Linked DNA regions of Arthrobacter globiformis. The main gene of each other region encodes a partner of the protein of the gene in region 2 in a complex. Links are inferred from orthologs where the notes say so. Each region holds a gene or a part of one and is shown on either strand. Other genes may lie near its edges.

Region 1 (7,336 bases), 1.9 Mb from region 2 along the record:
TTATCTAGGGGAATTCTATCGTGAAACGCCGCTGTTTCCCGCATTGGCGGGGCGCGGACCCGGCCCAATGTGCCCCTCGCTGGCCATTGGCTCCGCCTGCAAGGCTCCAGCAGGCCACGTTTTGGGCTCCTATACGGCGGACGGCGGTTTGAGCGCCCTGTACGCCATTTTCGGTTTGTTCACGGAAGGCACAATCGGCGGGAGCTGCACCCGCCGGTTCGCCCAGTGCTGTCCGTTGCCGCCCCGGCTGGTTTGGCCTCCCGGCTACCCGTAGGTGTCCCGCGGTCCGCGGCCGTTGACGGTACGTCCGCCCTTGCGCCAGCTCGGTGCCGCCGGGCCCAGCACCTGGATGCTGGTGACAACGCCGTCGCCGAGTTCGGTGCGGAACTTTTCGAGCAGGCTCATGCTCAGCAGCCGGAGCTGCGTCGCCCAGGCCGTGGAGTCGCATCGGACATGGAGGGTGGTGTCTGTGAAGCTTTCCGGGGTGCAGTGGGCAGCGATTTCCGGGCCCACAAGCGTCGGCCACTCGGCCATGACCGAGCCCACGGCTACCGGCGAGGTCCAGCCGCGCTCGGCGACCAGCCGGCCCACGACTTTTCCCAGCCCCAGGGGATCGCGTCCGGTGGAGTGGAACTGGCTGAAGCCCCGCGTTCCCCCCGGCGCGGTTCGCGGTTTTTGACTGGCGCCGGCCCGCGGCGCCTTCCTGCGGACCTCGCCCCGTGCGGCCGCTGCCTCACGCATCCTGTTCAGCGCCGCCTGGGCGGCATCGATTTCATCGGGATCGCGGCCGGGCTGCAGGCCGCCGTCCTTATCCCTGTTCATCGATTCCTCCCGGGATTACCTTCACCCGCCGGCCCGCAAGCTCGTCTGGAATATCGGCGTCGACGGCGGCGGTCACCAGCACCTGCTCGGCGCCGGCAACTATTGCGGCCAGTTTACGCCGCCGCTGGACATCAAGTTCGGCGAAGACGTCGTCCAGGATGAGGATCGGCGCCGAGCCCCCGGTGCGGGCGTCGTCGAGCATGACGTAGTAGGACGCCAGCCGCAGGGAAAGGCACATGGACCATGTTTCACCGTGTGAGGCGTAACCCTTGGCGGGGGCCTGCCCGAGCACGAGTTCCAGCTCGTCCCGGTGCGGACCCACCAGTGAGATGCCCCGTTCGCGTTCTTTGCGGCGGGAGGCCGCGAAGGCCTGCACGTAGCGTTCCTCAAGCTCATCCACGGACAGCATGCGCAGGTCCTCGGCCGGGTTTCCCGGCCCGGGTGGTGCCGTCGAAGCGCTGGCCGGTTCGCCGTCGTCGTCCATCATGGTCTGGAGTGTCGAGCGGTAGACCGCATCCGCGGCCTTGGAACCGTCGGTGAGCTGGGCGTAGGCGCTGTTAAGGTGGGGCCGGAGCCGCTCGACGAGTTCCAGCCTGGCGTGGAGCAGTTCCGCCCCGGCGCGTGCCATGTGCTGGTCCCAGACATCGAGGGTGGCTTCGTGGCCGGCTGTGAATTTTCCGGCCCGTGCCGACTTCAGCAGTGCGTTGCGCTGTTTGAGCACGCGGTCGTAATCGCTGCGGGTGGCGGCGTGCCGTGGGATCAGGCTCACGAGGAGCTCGTCGAGGAAGCGGCGCCGGTTCGACGGGTCGCCCTTCACGAGCGCCAGGTCCTCCGGAGCGAACAGGACGGTCTGGCAGATGCCCAGCAGGTCGCGCGCACGGACGGGGTTGCTGCGGTTGATGCGTCCCCGGTTGGCCCGACCGCCGTTGATTTCCAGCTCAAGGACGGTGGACTGTTCCCCCCGTACCAGCTTGGCTCGGATCAGGGCGCGGTCGGTTCCGAAACGGAGTAAGGGGCCGTCGGCACTGACCCGGTGCGAACTGAGGGTGGCCAGGTAGCCGATGGCCTCCATCAGGTTGGTCTTGCCGATTCCGTTGGAGCCGACAAGGACCGTGACGCCCGGGTCAAACCGTAGATCCACTTGGGCGTAACTGCGGAAATCGGTCAGGGACAGGTGTTCTAGGTACACGCGATCTTCAAATTCTCGGGAACCGTCGGTCCGGAAGCCGAACGGATCCCGGACACGGAGTTACTTGGCCGGACGGGTGGCATGCCCGCCGAACTGGTGGCGCAGCGCGGACACCATCTTCATGGCCGGCGAGTTGTCCTCGCGCGAGGCGAAGCGGGCAAACAGCGCGGCGGTAATGGCGGGGGCCGGAACCGCATTGGCAATGGCCTCTTCCACGGTCCAACGGCCCTCACCGGAGTCCTCGACGTAGTCGTCGATGGAGGTGAGTCCGGGATCCTCGTCCAGCGCCTTCACCATGAGGTCCAGCAGCCAGGACCGGACCACCGTTCCCTTTTGCCACGCGCGGAACGTTCCGGGTAGATCAGTGACGATGTCCTTGGCCGCGAGGAGTTCATAGCCTTCGGCGTAGGCCTGCATCAGGCCGTATTCGATGCCGTTGTGCACCATCTTCGCGTAGTGGCCCGCGCCGACGCCGCCCACATGGACAAAGCTGTCCGCGCGGTCGCCTTCCGGGCGGAGCGCGTCAAAGACGGGAAGGGCACGTTCGATGTCCTCGGCGTCGCCGCCCACCATAAGCCCGTAACCGTTCTGCAGGCCCCAGACTCCGCCGGAGACGCCGCAGTCGGCGAAGCGGATTCCCTTTTCGGCCAGGGCCGCGGCGTGCTTCTGGTCCTCGGTGAAGCGGGAGTTGCCGCCGTCGATCACCATGTCGCCGGGCTGCAGCTTCGCACCGAGCTCGGTGATGACAGCATCCGTGATTTCACCGGCCGGAACCATGACCCAGATCAGGCGCGGCGCAGGAAGTGCGGCGATGAGCTCGTCCGTGGAGGCCACATCGGTAACCTCGGGGTTGCGGTCGAAGCCAGTGACATCGATCCCGCCTTTGCGCAGCCGTTCGCGCATGTTGAAACCCATTTTTCCAAGGCCGATCAGTCCGATATGCACCGTGTGAACTCTTTTCTGCGCGGATGGGTAGGGGTTCAGGATCACCCAACTAGGTAGCAGCTCGGGGCGTTCTGAGGGCGCAGAAGCCGCTCAGCTGCTACCTAGTTGGGCAGACGGCTAGTTGGGCAGGCGCACCGGCATCACGAGGTAGCGGTAGTCGTCCTGGTCCTCACCGTCGATGTCGTTCTGCGCGGTGATCATGGCAGGCTTCGGCGCCGTGGTGAAGGAAAAGCGCACAAACTTGGTTTCGATCACGCTGAGGCCTTCAACCAGGTAGTGCGGGTTGAACGCCACCGTGATGTCCTCGCCGGACAGCTGTGCTTCAAGCTCTTCGGATGCCTGCGCGTCCTCGCCGGTGCCGGCGTCGAGGTGCAGTTGGCCCTGCGTAAACGCGAGCCGGACCGGAGTGTTGCGTTCCGCGACGAGGGAGACGCGGCGGACGGCCTCCACAAGCTCCTGTGTCTGCACGGTGGCGTGAATCGGCGTGGAATCAGGGAACAGCGAGCGGATTTTGGGGTAATCGCCGTCGACCAGCAGGGACGTGGTGGTGCGCCCGCCGCTTTCAAAACCGATTAGCCGGCTGTCGTCCTCGGCGATGGCCAGGTTGATGTCACCGCTGCCACCCAAAGTCTTGGCAACCTCGTTCAGGGTCTTGGCCTTGACCAAGGCGCTGGTGGAGATGCCAGGTGTGACGGGTTTCCAGGGAACCTCGCGCATGGCGAGCCGGTAGCGGTCCGTGGCCAAAAGAGTGATGAGGTCGTCCTCGATCTCCATCCGCACGCCGGTGAGGATGGGAAGAGTGTCGTCCTTGCTGGCCGCGATGATCACCTGGGACACAGCCTGGGCGAAGGCGTCACCGGCAACAGTGCCGGTGATGGTGGGTAGCGCAGGCAGTGGCGGGTATTCGGCCTCGGGCATGGTGGCCAGATGGAAGCTGCTTCGCCGGCAGGTAAGTGTGACTTTGTTGCCGTCGGTTTCGATGTCTACCGGTGCCGACGGAAGGCTGCGGCAGATGTCCGCGAGTAGGCGCCCGGAAACCAGGATGGTGCCTTCGTCCCTGATGTCGGCAGGAATCTCAAGCCTGGCTGAGGTCTCATAATCGAAGCTCGACAGGCTGACGGTCCCGGATTCAGCCTTGAGCAGGAGGCCGGAGAGCACGGGTACTGGCGGCCGCGGAGACAACGACCGGGCTGTCCATGTGACGGCTTCTGCCAGGACGTCCCGTTCGACTCTGAACTTCACGGAAGGGTGCCGCCTTTCATTGCTGCTGCCATTTTCTGAACGGGAACTCGCAAGGAGCCCACAAGACCATTGCCCCCAAAGTCCCCGAACCTGCATGGTCCGCGCATGGCCGACCGCAGACAGACCCAGGGATGGGAGCGCTGCAGACAGCTTAGCCGGAATAACAGGGATTTCCCCATCCCTGCCAGTGATGCCGGCTCAGCCGGCTGCCAGTGGCCGATGCCTTGCCCGATGCGGTGGAGGTCCCGGAACGAGATTGTTATTTGAGGGATTTCAATTTTTTGGGATTAGTAGTGTTAATAACTGCTGTGGAAACTGTGGATAACCCGGTTTCGCGGTGCGGATCCGCGGTTAAGCCCTGTTCATGGACTGTGGGTTCAGCACGTTTTAAACAGGGTGTGGATGGGGACAACATTTTTCGCCTGTTGCGGTGATCCACAGGCGCCTTAAGGGTTTTAAGCCCATTAACCGTGGTTGTCCCCTTAACTGTCCACAGGGTTATCCACACGCCCCTGTTAATAAGGTTAAGAACCTCGGATCAGGAGTCGCGCTGCTGCTGCTTGATCCGGTTGGTGAGCTCGGTGACCTGGTTGTAAATCACACGCCGCTCGGCCATGAGTTCACGGATTTTGCGGTCTGCGTGGATCACGGTGGTGTGGTCCCGGCCGCCGAGCTCTTGGCCGATCTTGGGCAGCGACATGTCAGTCAGCTCGCGGCACAGGTACATGGCGATCTGGCGTGCGGTCACCAGGGTCCGGGTCCGCGACTTGCTGCAGAGCTCCTCCATGCTGAGCTTGAAGTAGTCAGCCGTCTGCTGCAGGATCTGGCCCGACGTGATTTCCTGGGCGCCGTCGTCGGTGATGAGGTCCTTGAGCACCATCTCCGCGAGAGCCACGTCCACCGGCTGGCGGTTGAGGCTGGCGAATGCCGTCACACGGATGAGGGCTCCTTCGAGTTCGCGGATGTTGCTGGCGATCTTCGAAGCGATGTACTCCAGGGCGTCGTCCGGGGCGGAAAGGCCTTCGCTGAGGGCCTTCTTCCGGAGGATGGCGATGCGGGTTTCCAGTTCGGGCGGCTGGATGTCCGTCAGCAAGCCCCACTCGAAGCGGGACTTCATCCGGTCCTCGAAGCCTGCAAGCAGCTTGGGTGGCTGGTCCGAGGTGATGACCACCTGCTTGTTGTTGTTGTGCAGCGAGTTGAACGTGTGGAAGAACTCCTCCAGCGTCCGGTCCTTGCCGGCCAGGAACTGGATGTCGTCGATCAACAGGACGTCGACATTGCGGTACGTCGTCTTGAAGCTGGCGCCTTCGTCGTCACGGATCGAGTTGATGAAGTCGTTGGTGAATTCCTCGGAGTTGACGTACCGGACGCGGATGCCGCTGTAGAGGCGCCGGGCGTAGTGGCCGATGGCATGCAGCAGGTGGGTCTTGCCCAGGCCCGAGTCGCCGTAGATGAACAGCGGGTTGTATGCCTTGGCCGGGGCTTCGGCCACGGCGACGGCCGCAGCATGGGCAAACCTGTTGGAGGAACCGATGACGAAGGTGTCGAAAACGTACTTGGGGTTGAGCCGGCCGAACTCGTGTGAAGTGCTCGGCAGCATGGGCTGCGGCTTCTGCTCCACCGAGGGATCGTTTGCGAGGGAAAGCTCGACGGCGGGTTCGGGCTCCTTGTGGATGGGCACCAGATCGGTGTCGACATCGATCGCGCAGCGGATGTCGTCAGAGAAGACGTTGCGGAGCGCGTCATCGAGGGCGTCCTTGACCTGGGTCTGGAGCACTTCCCTGGTCAGCTCGTTGGGCACGGCAACGAGAAGAGTGGAACCGATGAGGCCCTGGGCCTGCGCGAGGATGACAAAGCCGCGTTGCCGGGGCGAGACGCGGTCGTCCTGTTCGAGAAGATTCACCACGCGCCGCCAGGAACTTCCGACAGTGTTGGCGTGGTTGGCTTCGTCTACTGTCATCAAATTTGGTTCCTCAAAGCTTGCTGTCTGCATTACATGCAGCCGCAAGCCCGAAGCCAGGGTGCTGGCCCGGCTTAATCCACAGGGTTATGCACAGTCCGTGGATAATCGGCTACTGGGACACTCTAGGGGATGAAAAGCCTAGAAGATAGCTGGGAAGTGCCTTGTGGATAATTACACCGTTGTGGTTCGAAAATGGCGATTGTGGGCTGCTTCATCCACAGGTTCGGCACACTGTTAGCCACAGCTGGGGAAACACGCTGGATGGCCCGCTGGTTTGACTCTCGGCGGCGCTTTGACCTAACGTTGTGGAGTCCTTTGTGCCTGCTTTCTGACCCCATTTTGGACTTCCGGACGCTTCGCGTGTTGCGGGAAATCCAGGGGAAGCAGACACATACAAAACTTAGCGTCGGCCAGTTCTTCCCCTTACTGATCGGGTGGGCGCACCTTTGATCCACTGGAGTAACTAACGTGAGCAAGCGGACTTTTCAGCCGAATAACCGCCGTCGGGCCAAGAAGCACGGCTTCCGCCTTCGTATGCGCACCCGTGCCGGCCGTGCCATTCTGGCCGCCCGCCGTGGCAAGGGCCGCACCGAACTGTCGGCCTAAATACTGACTTGTCGGTCTTCTTCCTTCTGCGAGATTAGCGGTGCTTGCCACCAGGAACCGCCTGAGGACTTCAACCGATTTTTCAACAACTGTACGTTCCGGCGTCCGCAATGGACGCCGGAACGTAGTGTTATATACGGCAACTATTGGAGCCGACGAACCAAGCCGCATCGGCTTCATCGTTTCCAAGGCTGTCGGGAACGCTGTTGCCAGGAACCTCGTTAAGAGGAGACTTAGAGAAGCCGGCGCTGTCTCGCTGCACGAGTACGGCACCGGTTTCGCTATTGTGGTGCGTGCTTTGCCCGCCTCCGCAACAGCCAGCTGGGATGAACTCCTGGCGGATTACAACGCTGCCTTGGCTAACACCATGAGGCGGCTGGCTGGCCGCCACCCGGGGGTGACCGGAACGAGGCCGGCCGGAACGCGACCGGACGGAACAACACAGGAGGGGACACAGCGTGCTTGACCCGAGTGCCGCCGTCGTCCGTTCCCCCAAGTCCGCAGTAGCGGCTGCGGGCAGCTTCATCTGGAACCTGCCCCGCAATATCCTCATTCTTCTGCTCCTGGCC
Region 2 (3,541 bases):
CGGAGAAGGAGGTTTCCTTCTCCGCCAGGTACTCATTCCAGGCCTGGGCATCCCAGATCTCCGCGCGGGTGCCGGCCCCAATAACGGCCAGCTCCCTGCCGAGCCCTGCGTACTCCCGGAGCGCGGGAGGTATGGTCACGCGCCCCTGCTTGTCAGGTACCTCGTCCGAGGCTCCAGAGAGAAAAACCCGGATGTAGTCACGAGCCGACTTGTTGGAGATCGGAGCCTCCCGGATCTGCTCGTGTACCCTCGCGAATTCCTGCTCGCTGAAGACGTAGATGCAGCGCTCCTGGCCTCGCGTGAGAACAAGTCCGCCGGCAAGCTCCTCACGGAACTTGGCGGGAAGAATGATCCTGCCCTTTTCGTCAAGACGCGGCGAGTGTGTCCCAAGGAACACGTCCCACCGCCCGTCTGCCGTCAGAAGCTGAACAACCCCCGCGCTGCCACTACCCTCTTACGCGCTCCACTTTACTCCACTTCTCCCCACAGTCAACGCGACGCGGGGAATTCTCCACTCTTGGGACAAACATATTTCCGCGGAATGGCGGGAATTTTGGCCGGGGGTGGAAAGTGGAGGGACATTGCGTCGGTCCCGCGGCGGCGGACCCCGGCGGCATCAGCCCTGGAACATGGGCTCCGGGCACCAGTTCGCGGGTTAAAGCAGAATGACCCGCCGCAGCGGGTCATTCCTGGACTATTGGCGCCCAACCGGGGATGGACCCGGTGGTGCGAGTGGAGGGTGGTGCGAGTGGAGGGTGGTGCGAAGTGGAGGTGGTGGGAAGTGGAGCGCGGGCTCAGGACTCCCCGCGGCGCCTTTCATCCCATCGTTCCTCAAGGCTGTTCATAAAAGAGCTCTTGCTCTTCGACTTCCGGCCATGCCCGCCGGCCTTCGCTTTGCCGGCCGCAACACTGCGCATCGTGGCAAAGTAAACTCCGGCACCCATGACGACGAACCCGAGGACCCCTACAAATATGTTCTGGAGGGAGACACCCACCAGGAGGAGCAGCACCCCGGCCAGCGTGGCCAGTACGCCAATCACAATGTGCCGGGTGGACCAGCTACGGCCGGGATCCGAGCCCATGGAATTGGCAAACTTGGGATCGTCCTCATGCAGTTGCCTCTCGAGTTGCTCGAGCAGCTTCTGTTCGTGCTCCGAGAGCGGCATCACGACCTCCTTAAGTAGGCCAACGTCCAGACAGGCCGGAACCGGTTGTTCCTGCCCCGTCAACGACCGGCATGCCATCCAGGTTCCCGGCCCGCCAACCTCGGCGGATCCAGGGATTCAAGCATACTGACGCGGCGGGTCAGGTGATCCACACATGTCCAGACGTTCGAAATCTTTGTATCTATAAGGATAGTTTGTTGGGCGCTGTTCTGAAAGACGCTGTTCACGGGCGGCAACACTGTCCGGGCCTTGACCTGACACTGATCTCCGGCCATGAACACGGTTTCCCGCCCCGCGGGTGTCGCCGGAATCACGTCAGGGGTTGCCGCTTCCCGGCTCAAGCAGCCGGGCAGGAAGCACCGACTTGCTGCCGAACTTCTCCGCCACCTTGTCCAGTGCCTGTTCAGCGGCCCTCCAGTTGTCATCGCGCCTGTCCAGGCTCAGCTGAAGGGAGGTCTGCGCGGCCGCTTCCAGCTGCTCCGCACGCACACCAACCAGCCGGACCGTCAGGGGCCGGCTGCCCAGTGACTCCAGCAGCTGGATGGCCACGGCATAGATGAGCTGGGCGCTGTCCAGTGGCGCGTGGACCGTGCGGCTTCGGGTCACCGTGGAGAAATCTGCGTACCGCAGCTTGAGCGCCACAGTCCGGGCCACCAGCCCGGAAGAGCGCAGCCGCTCGGCAGTGCGGTGGGACAGTCGCAGCAGCTCCCGGTGCAGCAGGGCATCGTCCGCCGTGTCCGAGGCGAACGTTTCCTCCGCTCCGATGCTCTTCTCTACCCGCACCGGAGTGACCGTCCGGCTGTCGATACCCCAGGAGAGCCGGTGGACGTGTTCGCCGGTGGCGCCCAGCACCTTCTTGAGCGAGGAGACCGGCGTCGCGGCGACATCCGCCACGGTACGGATTCCCAGGCGGGCCAACACTTCCGCCGTCTTGCCTCCAACACCCCACAGGGCATTGACCGGAAGGCTGTGAAGATAGGGGACGGTCTGCTCCGGCCGGATGAGCAGCAGCCCATCCGGCTTGCACCGGGTGGAAGCGATCTTGGCCACAAACTTGCTGGCGGCGATCCCCACTGACGCCGTGATGCCTAGTTCACTGGCGACCCTCCTCCGGATCAATTGCCCTATTTCACTCGGCGGACCAAGCCTGCGGATGGCCCCTCCGACGTCAAGGAATGCCTCGTCGACACTGAGCGGCTCAACGAGCTCCGTGATGGACTCGAATATGCCCATCAGCTGGCCGGACACTTCGTAGTACAGCTTGTGCCGGGGCTCGATGATGATGGCCTGCGGACACAGCCTCTGGGCCACGGCCATGGGCATCGCCGACTTCACGCCGAACCTGCGTGCCTCGTACGAAGCAGACAGCACAACGGAACGCTCCGCCGGAAAACCCACGATGACCGGCCGGCCACGCAGATCAGGGCGGGCGCGCAGTTCTACCGAGACAAAAAACGCGTCCATATCGACGTGCATGATGCTCGCTCGCCGAAAGTCCGCCAGCCGCGCTTCCGCCTGCTCTCTGTCGTCGTCCGGCCCCACATCTGCAATCCTATGCCCTGCACCTGACTAAACTGGAGGCTGAATCCGGCATCAACACCCAGGAGGACCGCACCTGTGAAGGTCATTGGAACGCTCATGCCTGCCCGCCTTGGGCTGCTCGCCGCTGGAGCGGCCGTAGTGGCGGCGGCGTCAGCGTGCACGGCACAGGCGCCCGGTTCCGCTACGCCCGCCGCGACGGCATCGGCCTCCCCCGCTGCCGCAGCAACGAACACAGCCGCCACGGCGTCCCCGACGGCTCCCGCCAGCCCGTCTGCTTCCCCCGGCACGTCGGCCACCGTGGGAGCGCTCGTCGCCGGCTTCCCGTCGAAGCTTCTTCCCGTGATGCCCGGGGCCAAGGTGGTGGCCAGCAGCTTCGACAAGTCAACCTCCCCGGCCACCGTCGCGCTGGTTGGCTCCATCTCCGCCAAGCCGGCCGCCGTCGTCGCCTATTACACCAAAGCCCTGGAGGGACGGGGCTTTACGGCTGTTCCCGGCAACGCCGTGGGAAGCGTGGCGTCCAAGGACTTCGTCCGGGCGGGCAGCGAGACCGTAAATATCGCCGTCCCTGCAACGGGCGGGGTTTCAACCTTCACCATCGGCGCCAACGTGACTCCCGAGTCCGTCAAGTGATGGTGGCCGAGCAGCTTCGCGTTGAGCAGGCGGACTTCGTGGCCGCCGTAGCGGGAAAGCTGACAGACTTCCTGACCACCCGGCAGTCGATCATGACGGCAATCTCCCCGGACATCGATCCCATCATGGGATCCATCTCCAACCTGGTCACCGGCGGAAAACGGTTGCGCGCCCTCATGTGCTACTGGGGATGGCGCGGAGCG

The links.
Region 1: the proteins of dinB (region 2) and dnaN are in contact, whole or in part, in a solved structure (PDB 1OK7), measured with the Escherichia coli proteins. The link is inferred for Arthrobacter globiformis from one-to-one orthologs.

The regions. Positions count from the first base shown.
Region 1 is NZ_JAUSXI010000001.1:226,873-234,208, reverse strand. The notes cover bases 2,137-4,911. They hold dnaN (DNA polymerase III subunit beta), read right to left. Parts: upstream 4,199-4,911; coding sequence 3,074-4,198; downstream 2,137-3,073. Other genes in these bases: dnaA (chromosomal replication initiator protein DnaA), read right to left, coding at 4,737-4,911; gnd (phosphogluconate dehydrogenase (NAD(+)-dependent, decarboxylating)), read right to left, coding at 2,137-2,995. In the rest of the region: QFZ33_RS01105 (DUF721 domain-containing protein), read right to left, coding at 265-822; DNA replication/repair protein RecF, read right to left, coding at 809-2,011; more of gnd, read right to left, coding at 2,072-2,136; more of dnaA, read right to left, coding at 4,912-6,158; rpmH (50S ribosomal protein L34), read left to right, coding at 6,630-6,767; rnpA (ribonuclease P protein component), read left to right, coding at 6,808-7,233; membrane protein insertion efficiency factor YidD, read left to right, coding at 7,226-7,336. UniProt on the Escherichia coli protein: Confers DNA tethering and processivity to DNA polymerases and other proteins. Acts as a clamp, forming a ring around DNA (a reaction catalyzed by the clamp-loading complex) which diffuses in an ATP-independent manner freely and bidirectionally along dsDNA.
Region 2 is NZ_JAUSXI010000001.1:2,106,873-2,110,413, reverse strand. Bases 563-3,541 are described here. They hold dinB (DNA polymerase IV), read right to left. Parts: upstream 2,643-3,541; coding sequence 1,482-2,642; downstream 563-1,481. Other genes in these bases: QFZ33_RS09595 (polyprenyl synthetase family protein), read left to right, coding at 3,335-3,541; QFZ33_RS09600 (hypothetical protein), read left to right, coding at 2,784-3,338; QFZ33_RS09610 (DUF3040 domain-containing protein), read right to left, coding at 795-1,166. Outside these bases: division/cell wall cluster transcriptional repressor MraZ, read right to left, coding at 1-397. UniProt on the Escherichia coli protein: Poorly processive, error-prone DNA polymerase involved in translesion repair and untargeted mutagenesis. Copies undamaged DNA at stalled replication forks, which arise in vivo from mismatched or misaligned primer ends.